DNA from 3 places in the Terrabacter sp. 05T424 genome. Region 1 is predicted to be linked to each of the others. Evidence: predicted binding sites of a transcription regulator. Region 1 holds the regulator's gene; each other region holds the start of a gene.

Evidence for each region. The regulator HspR, encoded in region 1, represses chaperone genes until heat shock. The targets are predictions, from matches to a motif close to AAGTTGAGTCNNNNNGACTCAACTT.
Region 2: a site for HspR is predicted at 3,913-3,937, ahead of AC1DE0_RS17240 (ATP-dependent Clp protease ATP-binding subunit). Genes of this name have one in related genera too.
Region 3: a site for HspR is predicted at 3,726-3,750, ahead of AC1DE0_RS05190 (Hsp20/alpha crystallin family protein). Genes of this name have one in related genera too.

The regions. Positions count from the first base shown of each region.
Region 1 is NZ_JBFTLB010000009.1:7,260-17,570, forward strand. Features, by position in the region: gene dnaK (molecular chaperone DnaK) at 1-544, shown strand, start outside; gene AC1DE0_RS17465 (nucleotide exchange factor GrpE) at 541-1,260, shown strand; gene AC1DE0_RS17470 (DnaJ C-terminal domain-containing protein) at 1,350-2,363, shown strand; gene AC1DE0_RS17475 (heat shock protein transcriptional repressor HspR) at 2,430-2,891, shown strand; gene AC1DE0_RS17480 (ATP-binding protein) at 3,054-6,260, shown strand; gene AC1DE0_RS17485 (ANTAR domain-containing protein) at 6,417-7,070, shown strand; gene AC1DE0_RS17490 (DivIVA domain-containing protein) at 7,093-7,497, opposite strand; gene clpB (ATP-dependent chaperone ClpB) at 7,638-10,199, shown strand; gene AC1DE0_RS17500 (HAD family hydrolase) at 10,186-10,311, opposite strand, start outside.
Region 2 is NZ_JBFTLB010000008.1:144,431-154,741, reverse strand. Features, by position in the region: gene AC1DE0_RS17260 (alpha-hydroxy-acid oxidizing protein) at 65-1,351, shown strand; gene AC1DE0_RS17255 (SAM-dependent methyltransferase) at 1,428-2,180, shown strand; gene AC1DE0_RS17250 (nucleoside deaminase) at 2,177-2,665, shown strand; gene AC1DE0_RS17245 (hypothetical protein) at 2,722-3,783, shown strand; gene AC1DE0_RS17240 (ATP-dependent Clp protease ATP-binding subunit) at 4,036-6,654, shown strand; gene AC1DE0_RS17235 (ABC transporter ATP-binding protein) at 6,863-7,669, shown strand; gene AC1DE0_RS17230 (FtsX-like permease family protein) at 7,666-8,997, shown strand; gene AC1DE0_RS17225 (LCP family protein) at 9,020-10,264, shown strand; gene AC1DE0_RS17220 (amino-acid N-acetyltransferase) at 10,261-10,311, shown strand, end outside.
Region 3 is NZ_JBFTLB010000002.1:32,697-43,007, forward strand. Features, by position in the region: gene AC1DE0_RS05170 (ClpP family protease) at 1-91, opposite strand, end outside; gene AC1DE0_RS05175 (ATP-dependent Clp protease proteolytic subunit) at 88-696, opposite strand; gene AC1DE0_RS05180 (glycosyltransferase 87 family protein) at 735-1,952, opposite strand; gene AC1DE0_RS05185 (FAD-binding dehydrogenase) at 2,019-3,665, shown strand; gene AC1DE0_RS05190 (Hsp20/alpha crystallin family protein) at 3,799-4,308, shown strand; gene AC1DE0_RS05195 (MFS transporter) at 4,406-4,990, opposite strand; gene AC1DE0_RS05200 (hypothetical protein) at 4,989-5,147, shown strand; gene AC1DE0_RS05205 (DNA polymerase IV) at 5,172-6,254, opposite strand; gene AC1DE0_RS05210 (hypothetical protein) at 6,293-6,736, opposite strand; gene AC1DE0_RS05215 (hypothetical protein) at 6,836-8,143, opposite strand; gene AC1DE0_RS05220 (penicillin acylase family protein) at 8,635-10,311, opposite strand, start outside.

The sequences.
Region 1 (10,311 bases):
CGCCAACGGCATCGTCAACGTCAGTGCCAAGGACCAGGGCACCGGCAAGGAGCAGAAGATGACGATCACCGGCGGCTCGGCCCTGTCGAAGGAAGAGATCGACAAGATGGTCAAGGACGCCGAGGCGCACGCCGACGAGGACAAGAAGCGTCGCGAGGAGGCCGAGGTCCGCAACCAGGCCGAGCAGCTCGTCTTCTCGACCGAGTCCTTCCTCAAGGAGTCGGGCGACAAGGTCCCCGCCGACGTCAAGACGCCGGTCGAGGAGTCGCTCGCCGACCTCAAGGCCGCGATCGCCGAGGGTTCCGAGGCCAGTGCCGACGACATCAAGGCCAAGGTCGAGGAGCTCAACACGAAGTCGCAGGCCATGGGCCAGGCGGTCTACGCGTCCGAGCAGGCTCAGGCGAACGCCGGCGCAGCGGGTTCCGCTGACGCGCAGGACGGTTCGCACGCCGGCGGTTCGGCGGGTGCGTCCGCCGGTGCCGAGGACGACGACGTCGTCGACGCCGAGGTCGTCGACGACGACGAGGCCAAGGAAGCCAAGTGACCGAGTCAACCGGGCCCGCGGGCAAGGGCGCGACGGGCGAACAGCCCGACGTGACCGCCACGGGTGCGCAGGGTGCCGGCAGCGGTGACGCTGCCGGCGCCCCGGCGCCCGGCACGCGCCCTGCTGGTTCTGAGCAGGAGCACGCGTCGGCCGGCGACAAGCGCCATCACACGTACTACGAGGGAGGCCCGGGCGCGTCGTCGGAGCCCGGCGGCGAGGACGAGTACGACCACGCCCCAGGCCGTTCCGCCGCGTCGGCCGAGTCCGAAGGTGTCGCCCTCGCCGAGGAGGACACCATGGCCGCGACGTTGCTGGCCGACCTGCAGCGGCTGCAGGCCGAGTACGTCAACTACAAGAAGCGCGTCGACCGCGACCGCGAGGTCATCCGCCACTCGGCCGTCGGCAGCGTCGTCGAGTCGCTGCTGCCGGTGCTCGACGACATCCACATGGCCCGGCAGGCCGGCGACCTCTCCGGGGGGCCGTTCGCGGCGATCGCCGACAAGCTCGAGGCGACGCTCGGCCGTTACGGCGTCGAGCGCCTCGGCGAGGCCGGGCAGGAGTTCGACCCGAAGGTGCACGAGGCCCTCATGCACGTCGAGGCCGAGCTGCCCGAGGGTGCGACGGGCACCACCGTCGTCCAGGTGCTCCAGCCGGGCTACCGCATCGGTGACCGGCTCGTCCGTGCCGCGCGGGTGTCGGTTGCCGACCCGGCCTGAGACGTCCGCCGCCGGGCTGCACGCGCAGCCCGGCGGCATACCCGATGATGGGAGCAGGGTGAATCCCACCGTGACCAAGGAGGTGCGCCATGGCTAGCCAGGACTGGTTCGAGAAGGACTTCTACGGCATCCTCGGCGTGCCCCAGGACGCCGACGCGGCGACGATCAAGAAGACCTACCGCAAGCTCGCCCGCACGATGCACCCCGACCACAACGTCGGTGACGTGAAGGCGGAGGAGCGCTTCAAGGAGATCGGCGAGGCGTATGCCGTCCTGTCCGACCCCGAGCAGCGCCGCGAGTACGACGCCATCCGTGCCATGTCGCACGGCGGCGCCCGCTTCACGGCGGGTGGCCCCGGCGGCGGTGGCGCCGGCTTCGAGGACATCTTCTCCGCGTTCGGCGGTCCGGGTGGTCCCGGCGGTCAGCGCGTGCGCTTCAACACCGGCGGTGCCGGCGGCCAGCCGAACATCGAGGACATCCTCGGGCAGATGTTCGGTGGAGCGGGCGCGCCCGGTGCGGGCTACGGCGGCTACGGTGCCCCTGCCGGGCCTCGCCCCGGCGCCGACGTGCAGGCCAGCACGCGCATCGGCTTCCGCGACGCGGTCGAGGGTTCGACCGTCTCGCTCAGCTCTCCTGACCTCGGCCGTGTCAACGCCCGCATCCCCGCCGGCGTCAAGGACGGCCAGCGGATCCGGCTGCGCGGCAAGGGGCGCCAGGGCGACCCGGGCGCTCCGGCCGGCGACCTGATCCTCACGGTGGCCGTCGACAAGCACCCCGTGTTCGGTCGCGACGGCGACAACCTGACCATCGACCTGCCGGTCACGTTCGCCGAGGCCGCCCTCGGGGCGACCGTGGCGGTGCCGACGCTCGACGGCGGCCAGGTGAAGGTCAAGGTGGCCGCCGGCACCCCGAGCGGCCGCGTGCTGCGACTCAAGGGGCGCGGCGTCAAGCGCGGCGACCAGACCGGTGACCTGCTCGCCAAGGTGCAGGTCGTCGTGCCGCAGCGGCTCACCGACGAGGCCCGTGAGGCCGTCGAGAAGATGGCCGCGGCCGAGAGCGGCCACGACCCACGGGCCGAGCTGTTCGAACGCGCCCGCGCCTGACGGCATACGCCACGGGTGACCGTGAGCGACGACTGACGACTGACGACTGCGGAGGAGGTGGCGAGGATGGCTCGCAGGAGCGCGAGGCCCGGTGGGCACGACGACGACGCACCCGTCTTCGTCATCTCCGTCGCGGCCGAGCTGGCCGGCATGCACGCGCAGACCCTGCGCCAGTACGACCGGCTCGGGCTCGTCTCGCCGTCACGCACCCGCGGCGGCGGCCGGCGCTACAGCACGCGCGACGTCGCCCTGCTGCGCGAGGTCCAGCGGCTCTCGCACGAGGGCGTATCGCTGGCCGGCATCCAGCGGATCCTCGACCTCGAGAACCACGTGTCCGCGCTGCAGTCCCGGGTCGAGGAGCTCACCGCAGAGGTGACCGCGACCCGGGCGGCGCTCGCGGCCGGCGCCTCGGGCGCCCGCGTCTTCGCCGTCGGGCCCAGGGGCGAGGTCGTGGCCGTCCGTCCTGGGCAGCGGCCGCCGCGCACCCCGGCGTCGCAGGCGCTGGTGGTCTGGCGCCCCGAGCGCTGAGCAGGCCCGACCACGAGCCGGCACCGTCCGGCCCCGGCCGGGTCCCGAGCCCGCCGCGATGACGGTGCCGTGTGCAACACTGTGCCAGCCTCGAGCAAACGGGGTGTCGTTACCGCTGGATGCCGCCGGAGGCAGTTGCGTGTTCCTTGTTCCGGAGGTCGTGTGACCCCTCATCACCTCGACGGTGACGCCCCTGCTGGTGTCCCGCGGGCCGATCTCGCCACCCCTTCTGCACGCTCGATCGAGATGCAGGAGCTCTTCGCGCGCACCGACTGGTCGGCCACGACGCTGGGGCCGGTCGAGACCTGGCCTCCCAACCTGCGTTCCATCGTCGACATCTGTCTGTCGTCGGGGTTCCCCATGCTCGTGTGCTGGGGGCCCGAGCTCGCCATGGTCTACAATGACGGCTACCGCTCCATCCTGGGCCGGAGCAAGCACCCGGCCGCGCTGGGCCGACCGGTCGCCGACGTGTGGCCGGAGGTGTGGGACGTCATCGGCCCCATGTTCGACGGCGTCCTCTCGGGCGGCCCCGCGACCTGGGTCGAGGACGAGCTGCTCGTCGTCGACCGCCACGGCTTCCTCGAGGAGGCCTATTTCACGTGGTCCTACGGCGCCATCCACGACGCAGACGGCGCGGTCGCCGGCATCCTCAACGTGGCCGTCGAGACCACCGACAAGGTGCTCGCGGTGCGCCGCGCCTCGGCTGCCGTGGAGCTCTTCGAATCGCTCACCAGCGGCCGACTCCCCGAAGACCGTGAGCAGGTGCGCGCCCGCGCCCTCGAAGTGCTCTGCAAGCAGCAGGCCGACCATGTCGCGGCCGACCTGGTGTGGCTCGAGGACGAGCAGCTCGGCTCGTCGCCCGCCGGGAGCTCCGACGAGCCCGACGACGTCGACGACGTCGAGGTCGAGGGGGTCTCCGCCGTTCGGGCGGTGCCCGTGGTCGAGCCCGGAGCCACCCGTCCCACCGCGCTGCTGCGCCTCGCCGAGAACCCTCGGCGGCCCTGGGACGCGTCGATGCAGACGTACGCCGAGCTGTGTGCCTCGCACGTGGGCACGGCCCTCAGCGGCGTGCGCCGGCGCAAGGAGGACCGCCAGCGTGCAGAGGCGCTCGCCGAGCTCGACGTGGCGAAGTCCGACTTCTTCGCCAACGTCAGCCATGAGCTCCGCACTCCGCTGGCACTCATCGCCGGGCCCGTCCACGACGCGCTTGCCTCCGACGGCCTGGATGCCGAGCAGCGACGGCGCTTCGAGATGATCGCGCGCAACACCGACCGCCTGACCGGACTCGTCGACCGCATCCTCGACCTGACGCGGGTCGAGGCCGGTGCCGTGGAGCCACACTGGGTCTCCGCGGACGTCGCGTCGCTGGCGAACGGCATCGCCGCCAACTTCCGTCCAGCCATCGAACGCGTCGGCCTGGAGCTCGGCGTGGAGTGCGACGACCTGGGCCGTGAGGCACACGTCGACGTCGACATGTTCGAGCGCATCGTGCTCAACCTGCTGTCCAACGCCATGAAGTTCACCCCGAACGGACGCATCGACCTTCGCCTTGCAGCTCGCAGCGACGGATACGAGGTGTCGGTCAGCGACACCGGCATCGGCATCGCGGAGAAGGATCGCGAGCACGTCTTCGACCGCTTCCGGCAGCTCGCCGGCCGTGACAACCGCAGGTCCCGCGAGGGGGCCGGCATCGGGCTGTCCATCGTGCGTCAGCTGGTCGGCCTGCTCGGTGGCACGATCACGTTGGTCAGCGAGGAGGGACGGGGGAGCACGTTCACCGTCCGCCTGCCGTGGGGGGCCGTCCCGTTGCGGTCGGCGGTCCGGCCCTCGATCACACCTCGACCGGCCGAGTCCTTCATCAGTGAGGCGGCGGCGTGGGACGTGCGAGGTTCGGACGAGGAGACCGGGCAGCCCGAGCAGCCACAGCAGCCCGAGCAGCCCGAGCAGCCCGAGCAGGTGGGCCGTGTCGGTGACCTTGCCTCCGCCGGCCGACCGACCCTCCTCGTGGTCGAGGACAACCCGGACATGCGCCAGCACGTCACCCGGCACCTTCGCGACGACTACGACGTCGTGACGGCGCGTGACGGAGTCGAGGCCCTGGCACAGATGCGGGCCTCTCGACCCGCGATCGTGCTCGCCGACGTCATGATGCCGCGCATGGACGGACTGACCCTCGTGCGCGAGATCCGCGACGACCCCGCGCTGCGTGACCTGCCGGTCGTCCTGCTCTCGGCCCGCGCCGGAGTCGAGGCCAGCACGATCGGGCTGACCATGGGCGCCGACGACTACGTCGTCAAGCCCTTCGACCCCGCCGAGCTGCGGGCCCGACTGGCCGCCAACCTCGTTCGCTCACGGTCACGCTCGCGCGATGCCGCCTGGCTGCGCGCCATCATCGGTGCCATCCAGGAGCCGCTCCTCGTCGCCGATGCCGAGGGCACCGTCGTCGAGCTCAACGACGCCTTCACGCGCGACTACGGATGGTCACTGGCCGACGGCCCGTTGACGCCGCCCTACCCGTGGTGGCTCCCGGCCGCCGAGGCTCCCGTCGAGCACGAGGCGCATGCACGTCGGGTCGAGCTGCTGCAGACCGGCCAGGCGTTCCTCGACGAGCACTACCGCATCCGCAGGCGCGGTGGCGGCGAGGCCTGGGTCCACACGCGAGCGGCAAGCGTTCCCGAGACGCCCGACCACGCCGGCTTCGTGCTCGGGGTGGCCCGCGACGAGACCCGCGAGCGCGAGGCCCGGATGCGCCGCGAGCTCGCCGGTCGGGTCGCTGTCGACCTCGCCTCTGCAGAGAGCCTCGACCAGGCCCTGGCCACCGCCGTCACCGGTTTCACCGTGCTCTTCGACGGTGAGGTGACCCTGCGGGTGGCCGACGACAAGGGCGCCGTCGTGGTGCTGTCACCTCGAGGTCGGGTCCAGCCGTCCGAGCTCGACCACGCCGTCCGCGCGGGTCTCGAGTCGGGTCCGCACGGCCACGACGCCCTCGTCGGTGACAAGCGTGAGGGCCTGCTGCTCCTGCCGACCTCACAGGAGTCCGAGTGCCGCGCGTGGGTGCAGTTCGACGAGCCACGCATCGTCGGCAGCGACGAGCTGATCGTCGGCGACCTGCTCGCCCAGACCCTGGGCCAGGCGGTCGACCGGGTCGTCAGCCGTCGGCAGCGGTCGGAGAAGGAGCACCAGCTCGAGCAGGCCATCGAGAGCCACCGGCTCATCGGCCACGCGGTCGGCGTGCTGATCGAGCGCCACCGCATCACGGCCAAGCAGGCGTTCGAGATGCTCCGGCAGGCCTCGCTCAACCGCAACATCAAGCTGCGCGAGATCGCCGCCCGCGTCGTCGAGAGCGGTCAGGACCCCGACTCCGCCTGACCCTCCGCCTCACCAGTCACGCGGCCCGGTCGCCGTACGCCCTTGTGCCACGGCCTGATCGGGCCGTGTCGCGTTTTGGAGCCGACGCGAGCTGATGCAAGACTGTGCCTGCCTCCAAGTTCGCGGGCCTCTCCCACGCATACCCTGGAGGCCCCCGTGAGCGCCCTGCACCCCGCGACGCCGTCCGCCGGCGGCTCGAGCGCAGGTCGTGCCGGCGCCGAGCGCATCACCGAGGCGGCCCGCCGGCTGGTCCGCTCCGAGGACCTCGAGGACGCCCTGTCCGTCGCGGCTGCCTCCATCGGCGAGGTGCTCTCTGGGGAGGCGGTGCTGCGCGTGACCACGAGCCAGCACGACCTGTATGCCGGTGCCTCGGGTCCCGTGCCGCCGTCGGCGCTGCCACCGACGATCCGGGCCGCGCTCGACGCCGGCAGTTCGGACGACAGCGACGTCGTGCTGGTGTCGAGCGGCGAGCACGCGCTGTGCCGCGTCTGCGTGTCCATCGACGTGACAGAGCTGCCGAGCGCCGTCGACCTCACCTTCGCCGAGCTGCTGCTGCACTCCCTCGTGCAGGCCGTCGACCGCATCGTCACGGTCGACCGCTTCCGCGCGAGCGAGGCGAACCTCGAGCGGGCGGTCGAGAGCCATCGTCTCGTCGGGCAGGCGATGGGCATCCTCATCGAGCGCCACCGCGTCCTGTCCGGGGAGGCCTTCGACATCCTGCGACGCGCGTCGCAGGACAACAACGTCAAGCTGCGCGAGGTGGCCCAACGCGTCATCGAGAGTGGTTCGGAACCGGACGAAGTCGTCTGACCGTGCCGAAGCGCCCGTTCGGTCAGCGCAGGGGCTGGTCGCCCCGCACCGCCGCGAGCACCCGCGCCAGGAGGCCCGGTCGGGCGGCGTCGGCGGCGAGGGGCCGGCCAGACCTCTGCTGCGCGTCGGCCGTCGGGGGCCTCCGGTGGGTGGCTGCGCCATTCGGGTCGCCACCCTCGAGGGTCGCGGCCAGCGACTCGAGGGTGGCGTCGACGTCCGCCATGTCGTAGCCGCGCTGGAGCGACGTGGTCGTGAACCGCACGTCGCGCACCCGAGACGCGAGCCCCGCCGGGGAGGCGCCGGCCCGCAGGGCAGCGACGAGCTCGTCGATGAACCTGTCGACCTGGACGACGTCGTAGCCCTGGCGGAGCTGGGTCGAGCGGAACCGGGCCTTGGTCAGCTCTGTCACGAGGCGGGCGGAGTCCATGGTGCCGAGCGTAAGGTCAGCAGCGTGCGGGCGCGCGTGACGGCATACAGGACCGGCGTGGCGCGCACGGAGTTGAGCGGAATACACTCAACTTGCCACCGGTTGTCTCCAGTGATCCCCACCCCGCACGAGGAGAACGCATGGACCTACAGCTGACCAACAAGGCTCAGGAGGCCTTCGCCCAGGCCGCGACCACCGCGACCGGCAAGCACCACCCGAACATCGAGCCGGCTCACCTGCTGCTCGCGTTGGCAGCCCAGAGCGGCACGACGACCCCCGCCCTGTTGACGGCGGGCGGCTCGAGCGTCGCCGCCGCGACCGCCGCGGCCGAGCGAGCGATGTCCTCCCTGCCCCAGGTGAGCGGCGTCGCCCAGCAGCCGCAGCTCTCGCCGGCGTCCCTTCGAGCGATCCAGCAGGCGCAGCAGTACATGACGTCGATGGGCGACTCCTACGTCTCCACCGACCACCTGCTGCTCGCCCTCGCGCGCACGGGTGCGTTCGGACTCGACGCCGACGCCATCGAGAAGGCCATCCCCGACCTGCGCGGCGGTCGCCCCGTCACCTCCGACAACCCCGAGGGCACCTTCGAGGCGCTCGCGAAGTACGGCACCGACCTCACCGCCCGCGCGCGCGACGGCAAGCTCGACCCCGTCATCGGCCGCGACGCCGAGATCCGGCGCGTCGTGCAGGTGCTGAGCCGCCGCACGAAGAACAACCCCGTGCTCATCGGCGAGCCCGGCGTCGGCAAGACCGCCGTCGTCGAGGGCCTCGCCCAGCGCATCGTCGAGGGCGACGTGCCCGAGAGCCTGCGCGACAAGACGCTCTACAGCCTCGACCTCGGCTCGATGCTCGCCGGCGCGAAGTACCGCGGCGAGTTCGAGGAGCGGCTCAAGGCCGTGCTCGAGGAGATCCAGGGCAGTGACGGGCAGATCGTCACGTTCATCGACGAGATCCACACCGTCGTCGGCGCGGGCGCCGGCGGCGAGGGCGCCATGGACGCCGGCAACATGCTGAAGCCGATGCTCGCCCGCGGCGAGCTGCGTCTCGTCGGCGCGACGACGCTCGACGAGTACCGCAAGCACATCGAGAAGGACGCCGCGCTCGAGCGCCGCTTCCAGCAGGTCTTCGTCGGCGAGCCGTCGGTCGAGGACACCATCGCCATCCTCCGCGGTCTCAAGGAGCGCTACGAGGCCCACCACAAGGTGACCATCGCCGACTCGGCCCTCGTGGCGGCGGCCAGCCTCTCCGACCGCTACATCTTGGGCCGCCAGCTGCCCGACAAGGCCATCGACCTGATCGACGAGGCCGCGTCGCGCCTGCGCATGGAGATCGACTCGAGCCCCGTCGAGATCGACGAGCTGCGCCGCGCCGTCGACCGCCTCAAGATGGAGGAGTTCGCGCTCGAGCAGGAGACCGACCCCGCCTCGCGCGAGCGCCTCGAGCGCCTGCGCAAGGACCTCGCCGACCGCAGCGAGGAGCTCGCCGCCCTCAACGCGCGGTGGGAGGCCGAGAAGTCGGGCCTCAACGCCGTCGGTGACCTCAAGGCCCGCGTCGACGACCTGCGCACCCAGGCCGACCGCCTGCAGCGCGAGGGCGACCTCGGTGCTGCCTCGAAGATCCTCTACGGCGACATCCCGACGCTCGAGAAGGAGCTCGCCTCGGCCCAGGAGCGCGAGGCCGCGGCCACGGCCTCCGACGAGGGGCCGATGGTCAAGGAGGAGGTCGGCGCCGACGACATCGCCGACGTCATCTCGGCCTGGACCGGCATCCCCGCCGGACGGCTCCTGGAGGGCGAGTCCGAGAAGCTGCTGCACATGGAGCAGCACATCGGCGCCCGGCTCATCGGACAGGCCGACGCCGTGCGCGCCGTGTCCGACGCCGTCCGTCGCACCCGGGCGGGCGTGTCCGACCCCGACCGGCCCACCGGCAGCTTCCTGTTCCTCGGCCCGACCGGCGTCGGCAAGACCGAGCTCGCCAAGAGCCTCGCCGACTTCCTCTTCGACGACGAGCGCGCCATGGTGCGCATCGACATGTCGGAGTACTCCGAGCGCCACTCGGTCGCGCGCCTCATCGGCGCCCCTCCCGGCTACGTCGGCTACGAGGAGGGCGGCCAGCTCACCGAGGCCGTACGCCGTCGGCCCTACTCGGTCATCCTGCTCGACGAGGTCGAGAAGGCCCACCCCGAGACCTTCGACATCCTGCTCCAGGTGCTCGACGACGGTCGCCTCACCGACGGCCAGGGCCGCACCGTCGACTTCCGCAACGTCATCCTCGTGCTCACCTCGAACCTCGGCTCCCAGTTCCTCACGGATCCGACGCTGAGCCCCGAGGCCCGACGCGAGTCGGTCATGGGCGTCGTGCGGTCGGCGTTCAAGCCCGAGTTCCTCAACCGACTCGACGAGGTCGTCGTCTTCGACGCCCTGAGCCGCGACGACCTCGCCCACATCGTCGACCTGCAGGTGCGCGCCTTCGGGACGCGGCTGTCCGACCGCCGGATCACCCTCGAAGTGACCAACGCCGCCCGCCGGTGGCTCGCCGAGCGGGGCTACGACCCCGCCTACGGTGCCCGGCCACTGCGGCGGCTCGTGCAGCGCGAGATCGGCGACCGGCTCGCGAGAGGACTGCTCTCAGGCGACGTGCGCGACGGTTCGACCGTCACCGTCGGAGTCGACGACGCCGGCGAGCAGCTCACGCTCGGCTGAACACCTCTGCGTCCCAACCGAACTCGCGAGCCGCCACGACGTTCTCCGCGCGGTCGTCGGTGAACCACACCTCGTCGCGGGCCAGCCCGCGCCCGAGGTCACCCTCGATCGC
Region 2 (10,311 bases), on a different contig from region 1:
TCACGTAGCAGGATGGCGAGGGCCGGGCGCGACGACGCCCCCGGCCGAGACGCGAGGAGAAGGTATGCCGTCGGAGGGCTTCGGCCGGACCGTGCAGTCCGCCATCTACCGTGCCGGTGCGTTCGGCCACAGACCAGAGGTCCCGACCGACGGAAGCCGGCTCGAGTCGGACGCTCGAAAAGCCATGTCCCGCAAGGGGTTTGCCTACGTCTCAGGATCGGCCGGGTCCGAGGCGAGCGCCTCGGCCAACGTCCAGGCCTTCGCGCGCTGGCGGATCGTGCCACGCATGCTCGTCGACACGACGGAGCGTGACCTCGGGGTCGAGCTCTTCGGCCGACGGCATGCGAGCCCCTTCCTCCTCGCCCCCGTCGGGGTGCTGTCGATGGCCCACGACGAGGCCGACCTGGCCGTCGCGCGCGGTGCGCGCGAGCAGGCCGTCACGCAGATCATCAGCTCCCAGGCGTCGACGCCGATGGAGAACATCGCCCGGACGCTCGGGGGCTCCGGCCACTGGTTCCAGCTCTACTGGAGCAGCGACGACGACCTCGTCGAGAGCCTCGTGTCGCGCGCCGAGGCCTGCGGCAGCGAGGCCCTCGTCGTCACGCTCGACACGGCATACCTCGGCTGGCGGCCGCGCGACCTCGACCTCGGGCACCTCCCGTTCGCGCGCGGCGAGGGTATCGCGCAGTACACGTCGGACCCCGTCTTCCGGCGTCTCGTCGCCGAGCGGGTGGCGGCCGCGACGCCCGAGCCGCGTCCTCGACCCACCCCGGCCGCGGTCGCGACCCTGCTCTCCATGTCGCGCAACCACCCCGGCGGCACGCGGCACAACCTGACCGCACCGGAGCCGCGCGCCGCCGTCGAGACGTTCCTCGACGTGTTCAGCCGGCCCTCGCTGACGTGGGACGACCTGCCCCGGCTTCGGTCGCTGACCACGATGCCGATCGTGCTGAAGGGGATCCTGCACCCGGACGACGCCAGACGAGCCGTCGATGCCGGTGTCGACGGCGTCTACGTCTCCAACCACGGCGGGCGACAGGTCGACCGGTCGGTGGCGGCACTCGATGCACTGCCCGAGGTGGTGGCCGCAGTGCGCGCGGCCGGGTCGTCGATGCCTGTCATCTTCGACAGCGGGATCCGTTACGGCGCAGATGCTTTCATTGCCCTTGCCCTCGGCGCGACGGCCGTCGGCATCGGGCGCCCACACGTCTACGGTCTCGCGCTCGCCGGAGCCGAGGGCGTGTCGCAGGTGCTGCGCAACCTGCGCGCCGAGCTCGACCTGCAGCTCGCCCTCTCGGGCCACACGTCCGTCGCCTCGCTCACTCCCGACGTGCTCACGCGCGTCGACTGACGCGTACTCCTCGGCAGGGAGGCCGACTCGTGAAACAGGCTCGACGGCATACGTTCTCGTCACGGAGGATCGGCACATGCCCGCCCTCGACCACCTGACCCGCGACGCCTACCCACGGTCGTCGAAGTACGACGCGAAGTGGCTCGTCGACCTCGACATGGGACCGCACCCGCTGTGGCTGCTCGAGGACCTCGCGACCGACCTCGACCTGCGACCCGAGATGCGCGTGCTCGACCTCGGCTCGGGCCTGGGCGCGACGTCGGTCTTCCTCGCGAAGGAGTACGGCGTCGAGGTCGTCGCGGCCGACCTGTGGGTCGACCCGACCGAGGCCGGAGCCGTCTTCCGCAAGGAGGGCGTCGACGACCGGGTGCTTCCGATGCGCGTCGACGCCCACGCGCTGCCCTTCGGGCGAGGCTCCTTCGACGCGATCGTCAGCATCGACGCCTGGGAGTACTTCGGCACGGGCGACCACTACCCGCCCTACCTCGCGACGTTCCTCAAGCCCGGAGGGCAGCTCGGCGTCGCGACCCCGGCCCTGACGAGCGAGGTGCGCGAGCTCGGCGAGATCCCCGAGCACATCGACCGGGTCGTCGGCGCCGAGACCGCGGCCTGGCACACCCCCGAGTGGCTGCGCAGCCAGTGGGACTTCAGCCGTGCCTTCACCTCGGTGACGGCTCGCGCGCAGGTCGACGCGTGCGCGAACTGGCTGCTGTGGGAGCGCGCCGTCATGGAGCTCAAGGGCCAAGCCACCTCGCCCGTGCAGTCGATGCTCGAGGCCGACGGTGGGGCGTTCGTGACCTTCGCGCTCGTCACGGGGAGGGTCGCATGACCGTCAGCGACGTGGACCTGGAGCACCTGCGGCGCGCCGTCGCGCTCGCGCGCCTGGCCTTCGAGCGCGGCGACGAGCCGTTCGGCTCGGTGCTCGTCTCTGGCGAGGGCGAGGTGCTCTTCGAGGACCACAACCACGTCGTCGCGCTCGAGGCGACGCAGCACCCGGAGTTCGCCATCGCCCGCTGGGCCGGAGCGCACCTGACACCCGGGGAGCGCGCGGCCTCCACGGTCTACACCTCGGGAGAGCACTGCCCGATGTGCTCGGCGGCGCACGCGTGGGTCGGCCTCGGCCGCATCGTGTATGCCGCCAGCTCCGCGCAACTGGGGGCGTGGCGGTCCGCGTGGGGCACGCCCCCCTCACCGGTCGCGGCGCTGTCGATCCGCGATGTCGTGCCGGGAGCAGTCGTCGACGGCCCGGCCCCCGAGCTCGAGGCCGAGATCAAGGCCCTCCACGAACAGTTCGCGACCAGGACCCGCCCCTGACCACACCCCGCCATGGCGCAGTTTCGCGCCCGTTTCCCGACCGAACCGGACTGGAAGTGCGCCACGGCGCGGTTTCACGCAAACTTGGCGACCGAACCGGATTGGAAGTGCGCCACGGCGCGGTTTCGCGCACGCCTGTGGATGGGCCGCCGCCCTCCGGTGCTCAGGCGGGCAGGGTTCCTGTCATGCCCGAGCAGGAACGCACGCCGACTCCGGTCCTTCGTATGGAGGCGCTGAAGCAAGGTCTGACGGATGCAAGGCTCCGCCGCTCGCACGTCCCGCTCTTTCGTGGTGTGCACCTCGATCGCGGCTCGACCATCACGCTGCGAGCCCGCGTCGAGGCGGCACTGAAGGTGGTCACCCCGGGCAGCCACGTCTCGCACCACACCGCCGCTCGGTTCTGGGGTGGCGTGGTCCCTGACCATCCCGACATCCATGTCTCCAGCCCGCGGAACCGGACTCGTCGCGAAGGAATCACCGCCCACCGTCGCAAGGTCGGACAGCAGGTGATGACCTGGCGTGGGCTGCGCCTGACATCGCCGACCCAGACCTTCCTCGACATGGCGCACTGCCTGACGCTCGTCGACCTTGTCGTGCTCGGTGACTCGCTCGTCCGACGCAAACGGACGACCCCGGAAGCACTCGCCTCCAGAGCTCGAGAGAAGGCCGGTCCATATTCACGCCTGGCGCGCCGGGCGGCGGCGCTCGTCCGTCCCGGCGTCGACTCGCCGATGGAGACACGCCTGCGGCTGCTCATCGTGCTCGCCGGACTTCCAGAGCCAGAAGTCGACCACAGGGTCCACGACGAGGACGGCGCACTGCTCCGTCGCTACGACCTGTCCTATCTGCCGTTCCCGCTCATCATCGAGTACGACGGCCGTCAGCACGCCGAGTCCGACGAGCAGTGGCTCACCGACATCGGCCGCGACGAGGTGCTGGACGACGAGCGCATCCGCCGCCTCGTCATCGTGTCGCCCGACATCTACTCGACGCCGGCCAACACGCTCGTCAGGATCACGAAGGCGATGAGGCAAGCAGGTATGCCGGTCCCCCGCCTTCGCGACGAGTGGCGGCGGCACTTCCCGGGCCGCCCCGGCGACCTGGCGGTGCCGGCGTGAGGGGGCGGGCGGCATACGTCGTCGGGATGGGCGGGTACGTCCACGTCGATCCGAACGGGGGCGGGGCGTATGCCGTCTTCTTGAGTAGGGCACGCACCCGTTCTGTCCGCCCACGGCGAACAGAGTCGGAACCTGAGCCGATCACGCTCAGGATGGGAACAGGACGAGCACGGCTCGCGTTGGTCGGGTTGTGCTCGTCCACAGCGGGCACGGATAGCATCGAGATGTCTCTCGATCAGTCAGGAGAAGAACATGTTCGAACGGTTCACCGACAGGGCCCGGAGGGTGGTTGTCCTCGCGCAGGAGGAAGCACGCCTGCTCAACCACAACTACATCGGGACCGAGCACATCCTCCTGGGTCTGATCCACGAAGGCGAAGGCGTCGCCGCGAAGGCCCTCGAGTCCCTCGACATCTCGCTCGAGGCGGTCCGGGCCCAGGTCCAGGAAATCATCGGCCAGGGCCAGCAGGCCCCGACCGGCCACATCCCCTTCACGCCGCGGGCCAAGAAGGTCCTCGAGTACTCCCTTCGTGAGGCCCTCCAGCTCGGCCACAGCTACATCGGCACCGAGCACATCCTGCTCGGCCTCATCCGCGAGGGCGAGGGCGTCGCCGCCCAGGTGCTCGTCAAGCTCGGCGCCGAGCTCAACAAGGTGCGCCAGCAGGTCATCCAGCTGCTGTCCGGCTACCAGGGTGGCCAGAGCGGCGAGAAGGCCGGCGCCGGTGTCGGCCAGGGCCAGACCGAGGGCACGCCCGCGGGCTCGCTCGTGCTCGACCAGTTCGGTCGCAACCTCACGCAGGCCGCCCGAGAGGGCAAGCTCGACCCGGTCATCGGACGTGAGAAAGAGATCGAGCGGGTCATGCAGGTGCTGTCCCGCCGCACCAAGAACAACCCCGTCCTCATCGGCGAGCCCGGCGTCGGCAAGACCGCCGTCGTCGAGGGCCTGGCCCAGGACATCGTCAAGGGCGAGGTGCCCGAGACGCTCAAGGACAAGCAGCTCTACACCCTCGACCTCGGCTCGCTCGTGGCCGGCAGCCGCTACCGCGGTGACTTCGAGGAGCGGCTGAAGAAGGTCCTCAAGGAGATCCGCACCCGCGGCGACATCATCATCTTCATCGACGAGATCCACACGCTCGTCGGTGCGGGTGCCGCCGAGGGCGCCATCGACGCGGCGAGCATCCTCAAGCCGATGCTGGCCCGCGGCGAGCTCCAGACGATCGGCGCGACGACGCTCGACGAGTACCGCAAGCACATCGAGAAGGACTCGGCCCTCGAGCGGCGCTTCCAGCCGATCCAGGTGCAGGAGCCGACGCTGCCGCACGCCATCGAGATCCTCAAGGGTCTGCGTGACCGCTACGAGGCCCACCACCGCGTGACGATCACCGACGGCGCGCTCGTCGCGGCAGCCAACATGGCCGACCGCTACGTCAACGACCGCTTCCTGCCCGACAAGGCGATCGACCTCATCGACGAGGCGGGCGCGCGACTGCGCATCCGCCGGATGACGGCTCCGCCGGACCTGCGCGAGTTCGACGAGAAGATCGCGGCGCTCGTGCGCGAGAAGGAGTCGGCCATCGACGGCCAGGACTTCGAGCGCGCGGCCCGCGTCCGCGACGACGAGAAGCGGCTCCGTCAGGAGAAGGCTGCCCGTGAGGCCCAGTGGAAGTCGGGCGACATGGACGTCGTGGCCGAGGTCGACGAGGAGCTCATCGCCGAGGTCCTGGCTGCCAGCACGGGCATCCCGGTGTTCAAGCTCACCGAGGAGGAGTCGAGCCGGCTTCTCCACATGGAGGACGAGCTGCACAAGCGCATCGTCGGCATGGACGACGCCGTCAAGGCGCTGTCCCAGGCGATCCGCCGCACCCGTGCAGGCCTCAAGGACCCGCGCCGCCCCGGTGGCTCGTTCATCTTCGCCGGACCCACCGGTGTCGGTAAGACCGAGCTCGCCAAGACGCTCGCCGAGTTCCTCTTCGGCAGCGAGGACGCGCTGATCCAGCTCGACATGTCCGAGTACTCCGAGAAGCACACGGTGAGCCGCCTGTTCGGTTCGCCTCCCGGCTACGTCGGTTACGAAGAGGGCGGCCAGCTCACCGAGAAGGTGCGCCGCAAGCCGTTCTCCGTCGTGCTCTTCGACGAGGTCGAGAAGGCCCACCCGGAGATCTTCAACTCGCTGCTGCAGGTGCTCGAGGACGGCCGCCTCACCGACTCGCAGGGTCGGATGGTCGACTTCAAGAACACGGTCATCATCATGACGACCAACCTCGGCACGAGGGACATCTCCAAGGCCAACATGGGCTTCTCGTCCGGGCCCGACAGCCGCACCGACTACGAGCGGATGAAGGCCAAGGTCACCGACGAGCTCAAGCAGCACTTCCGGCCCGAGTTCCTCAACCGCGTCGACGACACCATCGTGTTCCCGCACCTCAACAAGGCGGAGATCACGCAGATCGTCGACCTCGAGATCGCCAAGCTCGACAAGCGGCTCAAGGACAAGGACATGGGCATCGAGCTCACGCCCGCGGCCAAGGACCTGCTCGCCAAGAAGGGCTACGACCCCGTGCTCGGTGCGCGCCCGCTGCGCCGCACCATCCAGCGCGAGATCGAGGACGCCCTGTCGGAGAAGATCCTCTTCGCCGAGTTCACGTCCGGGCAGTACATCAAGATCGACACGGAGGGCGAAGGCAAGGAGGAGAAGTTCACCTTCTCCGACATGGCCCACCCCGACGCGCACCGACCGGCCGACGACCTGCCGGAGCTTCCCGAGGGTGCTGCCCTCGACGAGGCGCTCGGTGTCAACGTGACGGCCGGCCCGTCGACGGTGCCCGACGACCAGGTCTACCCGGACGCCGGTCTGACCGGCACCGACCGCTGACGGCTCTGAACACGACCCAACAGCACTGACCGACCGAAGGGGTCGGGGACCACGGTCCCCGACCCCTTCGTCGTGCCCCAGACCGTGACGGGCGCCCCCGAGGACGTATGCCGTCGGGCCGGGTGTCATACCGGGGTCGTAGTCGCGCTCCCGCGGAGCCGACCCCGGTCCGATGTGGCGCAGGGGCGCACGCGGTGAGGGTGGTCCCATGAGCGACACCTCACCCCACAACTCACCCGACACCTCACTCGGCAGATCACTCGATGGCGGTCCCGCCGGCGGACCCGACGTCGGACCCGGCACGGGCCTCGTGGCCCGCGACCTCGTCATGACCTACGGCAAGGCCGGCAAGCGTGCCCAGGTCGGCCCACCAGCCCTCGGCGGCGTGGACCTCACCATCCGCTCGGGCGAGAGCCTTGCCGTGATGGGCCCGTCGGGCTCGGGCAAGACGACGCTGCTGCACGTGCTGGCCGGCATCCTCAGGCCGACCGGCGGCCTGGTGTTCTGGCGCGGCCGCGACATCGCGCGAATGTCCGATCGCGAGCGAACGGTCTTGCGGCGCAAGGACTTCGGCTTCGTCTTCCAGCAGGGCATGCTGCTCCCCGAGCTCCCCGCGATCGAGAACGTCGCCCTCCCGCTCATGCTGGACGGCACGTCCCGGTCCCAGGCCACGTCCCGCGCGGCAGCCCTCTTCGCGCCGCTCGGGCTGTCCGGCCTCGAGAAGCGCCGACCGGGTGAGCTGTCTGGCGGCCAGGCCCAGCGCGTCGCGATCGCGAGGGCCCTCGTCGCGCGCCCCGGCGTCGTCTTCGCGGACGAGCCGACCGGTGCGCTGGACCAGACGACCAGCGCCGAGGTCATGCGCCACCTGACCGAGCTCACGGCCCACACCGGCGCCTCGCTGGTTGTCGTGACCCACGACGCGAACGTCGCGGCCTGGTGCCGGGGCATCGTGCGCGTGCGCGACGGCCGGGTCGTGGCGCACTCCGCCGACGTGGCGTCCGAGGTGGCCCGATGAAGGCTGCAGCCATCCTGTGGTGGCGGCTGCGTCGGGCGGACGCCGCCGACAACCGAGTGCCGGGCGTGCTCGCCGTCGTGTCGTTCGCCGTCGCGACGGCCGCGCTCCTCGTCTGCGTCGCCGGCCTCATGGCCTTCGAGGCGCGCAACCCGCAGGCGAGCGGGGTCGACCTGCGCAACCTGTCGGATTCCCAGATGCTCGGCCGGCTCTACGTGACGCTCGCCTGGATCGCGACGACGTGCATGGTCATCCCCATCCTCACCCTCGGCGGCGTCGCGACCCGTCTCGCCATCGCGCGCCGCGACCAGCGCCTGGCAGCCCTGCGGCTCGCAGGAGCCACGTCCGCGCAGGTGACGGTCATGACGCTGGCCGAGGCGGCGGCGCAGGCGCTCGTCGGTGCACTCACCGGCGTCGTCCTCTACCTGGCCGTGCTGCCGATCGTGGCCCGCCTGAGCTTCCAGGGCCGCACCTTCGAGCTGAGCGAGCTCGTGCTGCCGCTGTGGCAGACGGCGGCCGTGGTGGGTGCGGTCGTCGTGGTCGCAGTCGTCTCCGGCGCGTCGAGCCTCGCCCGGGTCGCGATCAGCCCCCTCGGCGTGGCGGCCCGAACGAGCCCGAAGCGGCTCAGTGTCCTGCGCGTGCTCGTCGCGGTGGCCGCTGGTGCGGTGTGGGTGCTCGTCATCACCCCGATGAAGGAGCCGCAGCGTCTCACGATCGTGCTCGTGCTGGGCGCAATGATCCTCGCCGTCAACGCGGTCGGCCCGTGGGTCGTCATGGTGGCCGGTCGGCTCGCGGCGCGCGTCGCCCCGACGGCAACGACCCTGCTCGCCGCGCGTCGCATCGCCGACGACCCCAAGAGCACGTGGCGGGCGGTGGGTGCTCTCGGCCTCGCGGTCGTCGTCGTCGGCTTCACCAGTCTGGCCGACGTCGGCGAGCCCGGGACGCCGCTCGAGCGCTACCTCGCGGCCGACCTCGGCACCGGAGCACTCGTCACGCTGGTCATCATCACCATCGTGGGGGCGACGTCGACCGGCGTGGTGCAGGCCGCGCGAGTGCTCGACCAGCGCGAGCAGTACCGCACCCTCGCCCTCGCCGGCACCGACGAGAGGTCGCTGCACCGGGCACGCGCGCTCGAGGTGGCGCTCCCGCTGGTGATGACGATCGTGCTGTCCGCAGGCTTCGTCCTCGTCCTCATGCTGCCCTTCCAGAGCCGACTCGACAGCGGTCTGGTCGTGCGGTTCGTCGTGACCTCGGCGATCGCCGGAGCAGTGGTGCTCGCGTCGGTGCTGGCCTCCCGGTCCCTCGTCCGGACGGCCTCCCGCGCCGACTGAACCGGTCGTCTACGGTGGGGCGGTGACCTCCGAGCACCGCCCCACCGACCGACGGCGCGCCGACGACGTATGCCGTCCGGTGCGTTCGCGACGCTCGTTCGCGGTGCGGGCGGGCTGGACCGCGGCGGTGGTGGCGCTCACGCTCGGCGCGTGCACGTCCGGCCCGTCCACGCCATCCGCGGGCTCGGCGTCCCAAGGCGCTTCGAGCGCGGGCACGACGTCCGGCAGCCCGGCACCGAAGGATCCAAAGGTCGCCGGCGCACCGGCGCCACTCGCCGCGCTGGTTCGCACCGTGTATGCCGGAGGTGACCTCACGCGTACGGCCTCGCCCAGCGCAGCTGCCGCGCTCAAGGGGCGCAGGGCAGCGACGGGCACCCTGGACGCGAGGGCCGAGGTCGGCTCATGGATGGGCACCCCCGTCGCCGTGGTCACCAACGGTGACGACGTCACGCTTGCCGTCGGGCCGACGTGGAAGGTCGTCGGCGGGTGGTGGCCATCGCTGGGCGTCGCGAAGACGAGCCTCGGCTCCGGGCCTCGCTGGGTGCTGGCGATCGGGTCCGACGCCCGGCCCGGACAGCCGCTCGAGCGCACCCGCGCCGACGTGCTCCAGGTGATCGGCATCGACGGCAAGGGCGGCGGCGGCGTCATGGGCATGGCCCGCGACCTCTACGTGCCCCTCTCGACCGGCGGCAGGGGAAAGATCAACTCCGCCATGGTGTTCGGCGGCCCGAAGGCGCAGGTGAGCACGGTCCGCAACGTCACCGGCCTGCCGCTCGAGGGCTATGTCGTGCTGGGCTTCACCGGCTTCACGAAGATCGTCGACGAGCAGGGCGGCATCCCGATCGTCGTCCCGAAGACGGTCGTCGCCTCGCACGCCCGCAACATGATCATCAAGGCGGGACCGCAGACCCTCACCGGCAAGCAGGCGCTGGCCTACGCCCGTGAGCGGAAGACCCTGCCCGACGGCGACTTCGGCCGCTCGCGCCACCAGGGCGAGGTGATCCTCGCTGCCGCCGTCAAGGCGAAGCTCGCCGGCCCGATCGCGATCCCGTCGGCGCTGACCAGCTTCAGCAAGGTCGGCAAGAGCAACCTCACCGCCGAGCAGATCCTCACGTTCGCGGCCGGGCTGCACCAGGTGAGCCCGCTGAAGGTCGGCCGCGGCGTCGCCAAGGGCGCATTCGGCACGGCAGGCGCGCAGTCGATCGTCGTGCTCGGCAACGAGGCTCGGCGGTTGTTCGCGCAGTTCCGCGACGGGAACCTGTCGTGACCGACGCGACGAACGAGCCGAACGCGCACGCCTCCACGCCCGCGCTG
Region 3 (10,311 bases), on a different contig from region 1:
TCCGCTCCTGCAGCAGCCGGCTGTAGATGTCGAAGCTGCGCTCGCCGGCCGGGGTCCGCTCGATGACGTGGGGGATCGTGTAGGTGCTCACCTCAGGCCCACCTTCCGCTCGACACCGACCGGGCGGACGTCCGTCAGCGAGGTGACGACATGGTCGACGATGCCGTACGCCTCCGCCTCCTCCGCGCTGAACCATCGGTCGCGCTCGCTGTCCCGGGTGATCTGCTCCACCGTCTGGCCCGTGTGCTCCGCCTGGAGCTCGTTGACCCGGCGCTTGACCGCTTTGAGGTTGTTGGCCTGCACCTCGACGTCGGCGGCCGTGCCCTGGATGCCGGCCGACGGCTGGTGCATCATGATCCGCGCGTTGGGCAGGGCGAAACGCTTGCCCGGGGTGCCTGCACCGAGGAGGAACTGCCCCATCGATGCGGCGAATCCCACTGCGAGAGTGGACACGTCGTTGGGGATGACCCGCATCGTGTCGTAGATGGCGAGGCCTGCCGTGACCGAGCCGCCGGGACTGTTCACGTAGAGGCTGATGTCGGCGCGCGGGTCTCGGGCCGAGAGCAGGAGCAGCTGGGCCGTGATCCGGTTGGCGATCGGGTCGTCGACCTCCGCCCCGAGGACGATGATCCGCTGGTGGAGCAGCTGCATCGACAGCTGGTCGTCCAGGGGTGTCGGCGTGAGTGTGTCGGTCATGCCGTCCAGCGTGCGTCAGTGGTGCGGCATACGGAATCTCACTCTGCCGGTGGCAGATTCGCCGACAGCGTATGCCGTGTGCCTGATATCGCGTGGCGCGACGTCGCCCGCTCACGGCGTCCCGGGTCACCGGCTCGCGAGGTGAGCGCGAGCCCTGCCCAGAGAGCGACCGCGAGGGCGACGAGCAGGTACGCGTTGCCGACGACGTGCTCGATCGGCCCCCACGCGTACTCACGTCCCTGGCCCCACGGGGGCCACAGGATCGGGCGCGCCACGAAGACCGTGGTCCAGGCGGCCGCCCACCGGCTGCGCTCCCACAGGCACAGGGCGACCGGAACCGCCCACACCCAGTGGTGCGACCACGAGATCGGTGACGCGACCAGGGCTGCCAGGGCTGCCAGGCAGGTGGCGAGCAGGTGGTCACCGCGGAGCCACCAGCGTCTCGCCACGAGCAGGATCGCCACGCCGAGCGGCACCGCGACCGCGACCCACACCAGCGTCGACGGCCGGCCGTCGAGCAGCCGCGTCAGCGCACCGTAGACGGACTGGTTGTGGGCCAGAGCAGGCGGCCCGATGCGGCCGGCGTCGACCAGACCGACGGTCCAGTACGAGGCGGCCCACCGCGGTGCGGCGAGCAGGCCGAGCGCGACGGTGACTCCGAAGGCGAGCAGGGCCCGTCGACCGGAGGCGCGACGGCCGACGAGCAGGAGCAGCACCACGAACACGAGGGGCGTCAGCTTCACACCGGCGACCAGACCGACGAGCACCCCGGACCAGCGCCGTTCGGGACGGAGCAGGTCGAACAGCGCCGCCCCCATGACGATGAGGTTGACCTGCCCGAAGGCGACGTTCTGCCACACCGGCTCCAGGGCGAGGGCTCCGGCTGTGACCGCGGCAGCCAGCCAGCCCGGCGTCGGCCGGCCTGTCCCGCGGCGCACGAGCACCACGACCGCGGCGAGGGCAGCCATCGACACCCCCGTCCAGAGCGCTGCGGCGAGCCGGGCGGGAAGCAGGGCGAGCGGCACCATGACGAGGGCGGCGAAGGGCGGGTAGGTGAACGTCAGCCCCGTGGCCGGGTCGCGCGGCGCCGAGGCCTGGAGCCCGTCGAGCACCGCCCGGCCGGCCTCCTGGTAGACGAGGAGGTCGGTGAGGCCGCCGTGCAGCCCACCCACGACGGCCGCGGCGACGACCACGACCGCGACCGGGGCCGGGCCGTCCAGCAGACGGGATCCCTTCACCGGACGCTGAGCCAGCACCTTCGAATCGTACGCGGACGCCGCCACCGCCGGCATCGTGCACGAGCCGGATGACATGATCGGCCCATGGATGCCGACGCCGTCGTCGTGGGAGCCGGCCTCGCCGGCCTCGTCGCCACCGCCGAGCTCGCCGACCGGGGCAAACGCGTCGTGCTCGTCGACCAGGAGGGCGAGCAGTCGCTCGGGGGCCAGGCCTTCTGGAGCTTCGGCGGCCTCTTCCTCGTCGACAGCCCTGAGCAGCGCCGGATGGGCATCCGCGACAGTCTCGAGCTCGCGACCCAGGACTGGATGGGCTCGGCCCAGTTCGACCGCGACGAGGACTTCTGGCCCCGCAAGTGGGCTGAGGCGTACCTCCACTTCGCGGCCGGCGAGAAGCGCTCGTGGCTGCACGAGCAGGGCCACCGTCTCTTTCCCGTCGTCGGCTGGGCCGAGCGCGGCGACGGCCGCGCCGACGGGCACGGCAACTCCGTCCCGCGCTTCCACATCACGTGGGGCACCGGCCCCGGCATCGTCGAGCCGTTCGAACGACGTGTCCGCGCAGCAGTCGCGAGCGGCCTCGTGACGCTGGCGTTCCGGCACCGCGTCGACGACCTGGTCGTGTCCGGCGGGACGGTCACCGGCGTACGCGGTCGCGTCCTCACGCCCGACGGTGTCGACCGTGGTCGGCCGAGCAGCCGCGAGGAGGTCGGCGACTTCGAGATCACCGCGCAGGCAGTCGTCGTCACGAGCGGGGGCATCGGCGGTGACCACGACCTCGTCCGTCGGGCCTGGCCGGAGCGGCTCGGCACGCCCCCGGCGCGGATGGTCGCCGGCGTGCCGGCGCACGTGGACGGACGCATGCTCGGCATCACCCAGCAGGCCGGCGGCAACGTCATCAACCCCGACCGGATGTGGCACTACACCGAGGGCCTGCGCAACTGGGACCCGGTCTGGGACAACCACGGCATCCGCATCCTCCCCGGACCGTCGTCGCTGTGGCTCGACGCACGAGGCCGGCGCTTCCCGGCCCCCTACTTCCCCGGCTTCGACACGCTCGGCACGCTGGGGCACATCCTGCGCACCGGCTACGACTACTCGTGGTTCGTGCTCACCCAGAAGATCATCGAGAAGGAGTTCGCCCTCTCCGGCTCGGAGCAGAACCCCGACCTCACCGGCAAGGACGTGCGCCAGGTCCTGGGGCGGGCTCGCAACGGTGCGCCGGCACCGGTCGACGCGTTCATGCGCAAGGGCGAGGACTTCGTCGTCGCCCGCACCCTCGAGGAGCTCGTGCGCGGCATGAACGCCCTCACCGGTGACGACCTCATCGACCTCGAGTCGCTGCGCCGCACGATCGTGGCCCGCGACAACGAGGTCGACAACGACTTCACCAAGGACGCCCAGATCACCGCGGTGCGCGGCGCCCGGAACTACCGTGGTGACAAGCTGATCCGCGTGGCGAGCCCGCACAGGCTGCTCGACCCCAAGGCCGGCCCGCTTGTGGCGGTGCGACTCAACATCCTCACGCGCAAGACGCTCGGCGGCCTCGAGACCGACCTGGCCGGCCGCGTGCTGCGGGCCGGCGGCGAACCGCTGCCCGGCGTCTACGCGGCCGGTGAGGTGGCCGGCTTCGGCGGCGGCGGCATGCACGGCTACAACTCGCTCGAGGGCACCTTCCTCGGCGGTTGCCTCTTCAGCGGGCGGACGGCGGGGCGGTCGGTCGCGGCCGCGCTCTGAGGCCTGACGCGGGTCTTGACGACCCGGGCCGGGATCGTCTAGAACAGGAGAACGAGCACGAAGTTGAGCGGTTTCCACTCAAGAAAGGTTCCGTGAGGCCGATCGGATCGGCCCCGTTCTCCGAGGAGTAGCCATGAGCACCACCACCTTCGACCCGTTCCGCTCCATCGACCGCACGTTCGACCGCCTGCTGGGCGAGGGCCTGCGCGGGGCGTCGACATCCGGATCGATCATGCCGATGGACCTCTACCGCTCCGGCGAGAGCTTCATCGCCCACATCGACCTGCCCGGGGTCGACCCGTCGAGCATCGACATCGACGTCGAGGACCGCACGCTGACCGTCCGGGCCGAACGCCAGCCGCCCGAGGCGGACGGTGACCAGTGGCTCTCGCGCGAGCGACCCACCGGCACCTTCGCCCGGCAGCTCTCGCTCGGCCGCGGCCTCGCCCTCGACCGCATCCAGGCCGACTACCGCGACGGCGTCCTCTCCCTGACGATCCCGGTCGCCGAGGAGGCGAAGCCACGCCGCATCACGGTCTCGCACGCCGGCTCACAGACCGACGGCGACGACTCACCCCGCACCCTCGAGTCGTCCGAGGCGAAGGCCGCTGACACGCGCACCTCGTCCCCCGCGTCGGCCTGACCCACCAACGCACCGAGCAGGCACCGAGCAGACGGAGGAGGGCCTGGCGGTCGCCCCGCCGGGCCTTCTCTTCGCGTCCCTGTCGACCGCCTTCGGCCTAGCCGGCCAGGGAGAGCACGTCTTCCGTGACCGCGACGTCGACGGCGCGCCTGGGACCCTCGCGTCGCTCGGCAGCGGTGGCCACGAGGATGACGACCAGCCCGAGTGAGGCGAAGCCGGCACCGACCCGCAGCGGCGACGTCCACCCGAGCCCGCCAGCGATGGCCAGGCCCGAGACCCAGACGCCGAGGAAGTTGCCGAGGTTGAACGCGGCGATGTTGGCCGACGAGGCCATCGTCGGGGCACCGGCCGCGTGGGCGAGCACACGCATCTGCAGGCCGGGCACCGTCGCGAACCCGAAGAAGCCCATCGCCAGCAGCATCGCGGCCGCGCCCACCGGGCTCTGCGCGAGCAGCGCGAAGGCCACGAGCGAGACGCCCAGCGCCACGGTGAGCAGCACGAGGGTGCGCGACAGGGCACGGTCGGCCCAGCGCCCGCCGAGCAGGTTGCCGACGAACAGCCCGACTTCGAAGAGGACGAGCAGCCACGGCACCGTGCTCTCGGCGAATCCGGTGACCCGGGTGAGCAGCGGCTCGACGTACATGAACGCGCCGAACATGCCGCCGAAGACGAGCACCGTCATGCCGAGCGAGAGCCACACCTGGCCGTTGCGGAAGGCCGCGAGCTCGGCCCACGCCCAGGCCACTCCGACCCACGACGCGGTGCTCGAGGAGTCGCTCGGCAGCGCCGGCGAGGTGCCCGAGCTCGCGGCCCTCGTCGACTTCCTGCACCGGTCCTGACGGCTTCGGGCCGCCGCGAGCGGCTCAGAGGCGCCCGCGGACCGGGGTGCGCTCGACCGGGTCGCCCTCGTCGGGCATCACCATCTCGGCGCGGACGCCGAGCAGGCGCACCTCGCGCTCGGGGTCGAGGGTCGCCGCCAACGCCACGGCAGCCTCGATGACGTCGGCGCGATCGGAGGTCGGGGCCGTCAGCTTGCGCGCCTTCGTCTGGGTGAAGAACGGCGCGTAGCGCACCTTGAGGGTGACCCGGAAGACGGGCCGGCCCTCCTTGGCGGTGTCGTCGAAGGCCTGGGTGGCGAGCTCGCGCACCGCGTGGCGCACCTCGTCGGGCGTCGTCAGGTTGCGCTGGTAGGTGGTCTCGCGGCTGTGGCCCCGCGCGACCCACGGGGTGTCGTCGACGACGGCCGACCCGATGCCCCGGCCGAGCTGGGAGTACCAGACGCCCATCCGCGGCCCGAACTCGCCGACGAGCACGGCCTCGGCGGCCTCGGCGAGCTGCCGCACGGTCTCGATCTCGTGCGAGGCCAGACGCTTCGAGACCTTGGATCCGACGCCCCACAGCGCGATGGTCGGCCGGTCGCCCATGACCTCGAACCAGTTCTCGCGCGTCAGCCGGAAGACTCCGCGCGGCTTGCCGAAGCCCGTCGCGATCTTGGCCCGCACCTTGTTGTCGCCGATGCCGACCGAGCTGTGCAGGGCGGTGACGTCGAGCACTGCGTCGCGGACCTGCTGCGCGAAGGCTTCGGGGTCGTCGGTCTGCACCCCGAGGAACGCCTCGTCCCAGCCCAGCACCTCGACGACGACGCCGAGCCCGCGGAGGGTCTCCATCACCCGCTCGGACGCCTCGGTGTAGGCAGGCGCGTCGACCGGGAGGATCACTGCGTCGGGCACCTTGCGCGCCGCCAGGCGCAGCGGCATACCGGAGCCGACGCCGAACTCGCGAGCCTCATAGCTTGCTGTGGACACGACGGCCCGCTCGGTGGGGTCGCCGCGTCCGCCGACGATGACGGGCCTGCCGACGAGGTCGGGTCGACGCAACACCTCGACCGCTGCGATGAACTGGTCGAGGTCGACGTGCAGCACCCAGTGGGCCGGCTCGGCGCTCATGCCGCCATTGTGCCCACGCGCACCGACAGGTCAGCCGGTCAACCGCGTGAAGGGCGGTCGCGCTTCGCCGGTCGGGCGGGGCGATCGGTGACCGGCTTGCCGGCGCGGAAGGTGTAGACGGCCGGGGGTTCCGGGGCCTCGGGACCCTCACGCTCCCCAGCGGTTGCGGGGACGCCGGCGGTTCCCGGGACTCCGGCGGCTCCCGGTCGGTAACCCTCGCCCGACGCGGTGTCAGAAGCCCACGCGTCGTCGGACGCGACCGGCCCGGCCGCGGCGTCCTGCTCGCGAGCGGCCAGCACGACACCGTGGAAGAGCATCGCCGCAGCCAGCGCAGTCAGCCCGAATGCCCCGACGGCAAGGGGCACGCCGGTGTGGGCGCCGCCCAGCTCGGAACGGAGCAGGTGCAGCCCGCCGGCGGCCGCGCCCACGATCGCGGAACCGACGAACCAGATGATCGTGCCCCGGGTCATTGAGTGCGCCACGAGGTCACTGTGGCACACGCGAGCGCCATTGGCGCCGAGGCCTGCTGCTCGGGGCCCCTCGGTGGCCGGTCAGGGCCTGCCCACGCCTCCAACGAGTTGTCAGCGCCCGGACGTCGCCGATGCGCCCGAAGACTTCGCGGCCTTCGTGGCCGTCTTCTTGGCGGCCTTCGTGGCCGTCTTCTTGGCGGCCTTCGTGGTGGTCTCTGCCGCAGCGTTCTTGGACGCCTGCTGCACGGTCTGCTTCGCGGTCTTCGCGGTCTGCCTCGCGCCCTTCTGACCGGCCTTCGCCACAGCCTTCTTCTCGACCTCCGCGGTCGCCCGCTCGACCTTCGTCCCGGCCTTCTTCACGAAGCCGAGGACGTGCCTCGGAGCCGATGCCGAGCTGAGTCCCCGGAGCGTCGAGGTGGCCGAGACCGCGACGTTCGTCGCTCCCTGGACCACGGCCCGAGCCTGCTTGGCCTCGGCCGCGGCAGCCTCGGCCGCCTTTGCGAGGGCGGCCTTGGCTGCCTTCTCGCGCGCCTTGGCGGCCTTCTCGGCAGCCTTCTTCGCGGCCTTCTCGGAAGCCTTGTCGGTGTCGACGCCGGAGCCCTTGTCGGCGCTCTTCCCGCCGTTCTTTCCGCCGTTCGTGGCGGAGCCCTTGCCGTTGTCGCCCCTCGGGCCGGGCGCCTTGTCACCCGGGTCCGAACCCTGGTCGTCGGCCTGGTGGCCGGCCCGCACATCGGCCGGGTCGACCTTCGGGCTGAGAGCATCGAGCGAGAGCGTCAGGCCCGGGGCGGTGGCCGGCGTCGGGGTCGGCACCACGGCCGGCGTCGCGGCCGGCACTGCCACGCGCGGGACGGCTGGACGGTTCGAGCCACTGACCGCTGGGTTGGACGAGCCGTGCGAAGGGGCAGCCGAACCCCCGGAACCAGTGGACCCGGCGGACCCGGCGGACCCGGCGGAGTCACCTGCCGGGGGCAGGGCGGCATACGCGGTCTGCGTGCTGACCGCAAAGGGCGAGCTCACGGGAACGGGCACGCCGTCCGCGACCTCCGGTGCGGGACGGTGCTCGTGCGTGGTGACGGAACCGACGATGAGGGCGGTGACAGCGGCGCCGAGCAGCACTGCTGCGCCTCGCTGGCCACCGACGGGTGAGAGGGACGCGTCGCCTCGGACGATCGCGGCGGTGGCCGCGAGCAGCGTCGAGACGCCGATGACGACGAGGCCGGCGGTGAAGCCGCCGACGAGGCAGCTGAAGGCGACGAGCGCACCGATGACCGCGAAGCCCGAAACGGTCCCCTCGGGCAGCCGGCGGGGCTCGGGGTCAGCGAGCAGGTCGAGCGGCTCGGGGGGCAGCAGGCCGGGCCTGGCCGGCAGCGTGAACGAGGGCTCCTCGAGCACGTCGAAAGTGGACATTTCGGACGTCACGGGAACAGTGTGCGGGAAAGCGGGCTCCACGTCACGTCCCGGCCGGTCGCCGCTCTGGTCGCCGCTTTGGTCGTCGCTCTGGTCGTCCCTGTGATCGTCACTGCGATCGTCACTGCCGGGACGCCCGGCGCGGGGGCTGCGGGAGGGGGCCCCGGCCGCCGCCCAGAGCTGCCAGCCGCGGGGCGGTACCGGCCAGGACGGGTCGGGCAGCCAGCGGTCGACGTCGGCCGATGCCGGCCTCCCCGGGCGCAGCGAACTGCCGTGCGTGGGCGTCGTGTGCGTGGTCACGGGACTCGGTTCTCCTGCGTCAGCGCGCGGCCCGCTCGTCGAGCGGGACCTCTCATAGCAGAACAGTACGGTGCAGAGTCACGTTTTGTACCGCAAATGGTAAAAGGCAGGCAAAGTGGCCTTTCGCGGTCGGTGTTCGGCCGGATGGAAGGCCGGGTCGCTCTGGATCGGCGACCCGCCCCGGTGACGCTCGACGTCGACGGCTACCTCGTGCCCGTCTGACCGGCCGGACCCGCCTGACCTGCCGGCGCTGCGTCCACCGGGTGCAGCTCGCCGACCAGCCAGGCCGCCGTCTGGTCGGCGAAGTGCGTGTCGCGGGCGTCGCCGCTCGTCCCGAACGGCACCACCCAGCGACTCGCGTCGCGGTCGGCGAGGTCCCAGACGTAGCGCGCCACCGGGCCCCCGTAGCAGCGGTCGGTCACCCCGGGTGCACTCGCGGCCGCCAGCACGCAGCCCTTGTCGCCGCCGACGGGGTCGCGCGGCACCGACGGCGCCTGGTCGCTGACGTCGAGCGCGTGGAGCGGGTCGAGCCAGTGCCGGTCGCCCCAGACGGCGCTCGGGTCGTACTGTCCTGCCACGCTCTCGAGAGCCGCGCGCACCCCCTCGGCGACGTCGATGCCGCGCTCGGGCCCGAGCAGCGCCATCGAGTGCCAGCCCGCACCGATCTGGCCGACCACCCCGGTCCAGGCGGCGAAGATGCTCGAATGACCGCTGGGCTCGAGCATCGGCGCGAGGCTCGGGTGGTCGGAGAACCACCGGACGAGGGCCGTACGCCACCGGGCGAAGACCGCGGCGCCGTGGCTGTCGGGGTCGCTGTGGCCGTCCCAGGCGAGCAGCACGTCGCGCACCTCGGCCGCGCGGCCGTGGACGTACGCGGCCTCGACGAGCTGGCGCATGAGGTCGGCGTGGCCGTTGCTCGTGTCGACGTGGATCCTCGCGCAGTCGTCGACGGTGAGTCCCGCGCGCGCACCGATGAGCGAGCGGATGCGCTCGGCCCGGAAGGGCGTCGCGTACTCAACCCCGAGCCCTCCCCCGCTCGCCCGGTCGTTGGCGCTCACCATGACGTCGGGCACGTCGACGGCCGGCCCGCGGCGATAGCCGTGCCACGTGTGCCTCGGGTCCCACGCCGGCAGCGGCACCACCAGGCCGGCCTCGTCGCGGTCAGGCACACGCCCGACGACGAGGTGGCGCATGCGACCGCTCGTGTCGGCGACGAGCGCCGAGTTGACCGGCTCGACCCAGTGCGACAGGGCCTGCTCGACGTCGTCGACGGTGCGGGCCCGCAGCAGCGGGAGCAGGGCCCCGAAGCCGAGGTCGGCCTCGACCTGCGTCGGGGTGCGCAGGCTGTACGGCGGCGGGCCGGCCGGGGGCGCTGCGTCCGCTCCCTGGGAGCCCTCGGCGCCCTGGTCGCCCGCGCTGTTCGCGGCCGTCGCTCGCTCGAGCTCGGCCTCGAGGCCGGTGACGACCGGGCCCCGAGCGGTGACGACGACGGGCACGTGCAGCTCGCCCTCACCCCGCACCCGCACCGTCTCGGTCGCGTGCTCCACCGGCTCCCAGCCGTCGATGCCGCGGGCCATGAGCCGGGGGCCGCGGTCGGCCTCGACGCCGTCGTGCCGCAGCCTCTCGATCGTGAGGTCCTGGTAGTCCGCCATCGCGTTGGTGATGCCCCACGCCACCGACCCGGTGTGCGCGAAGTGCTGCACGCCGGGCACCCCGGGAAAGGTGAAGCCGACGACGTCGAACTCTGGACAGGCGAGACCCACCTGCTGGTAGCACCCGGGCAGCTCGATGGTGCGGTGCGGGTCGCCGGCGATGAGCGGCAGACCGGAAGCCGTCTGCGCGCCGCCGATGACCCACGCGTTGCTGCCCGAGCGGTCGAC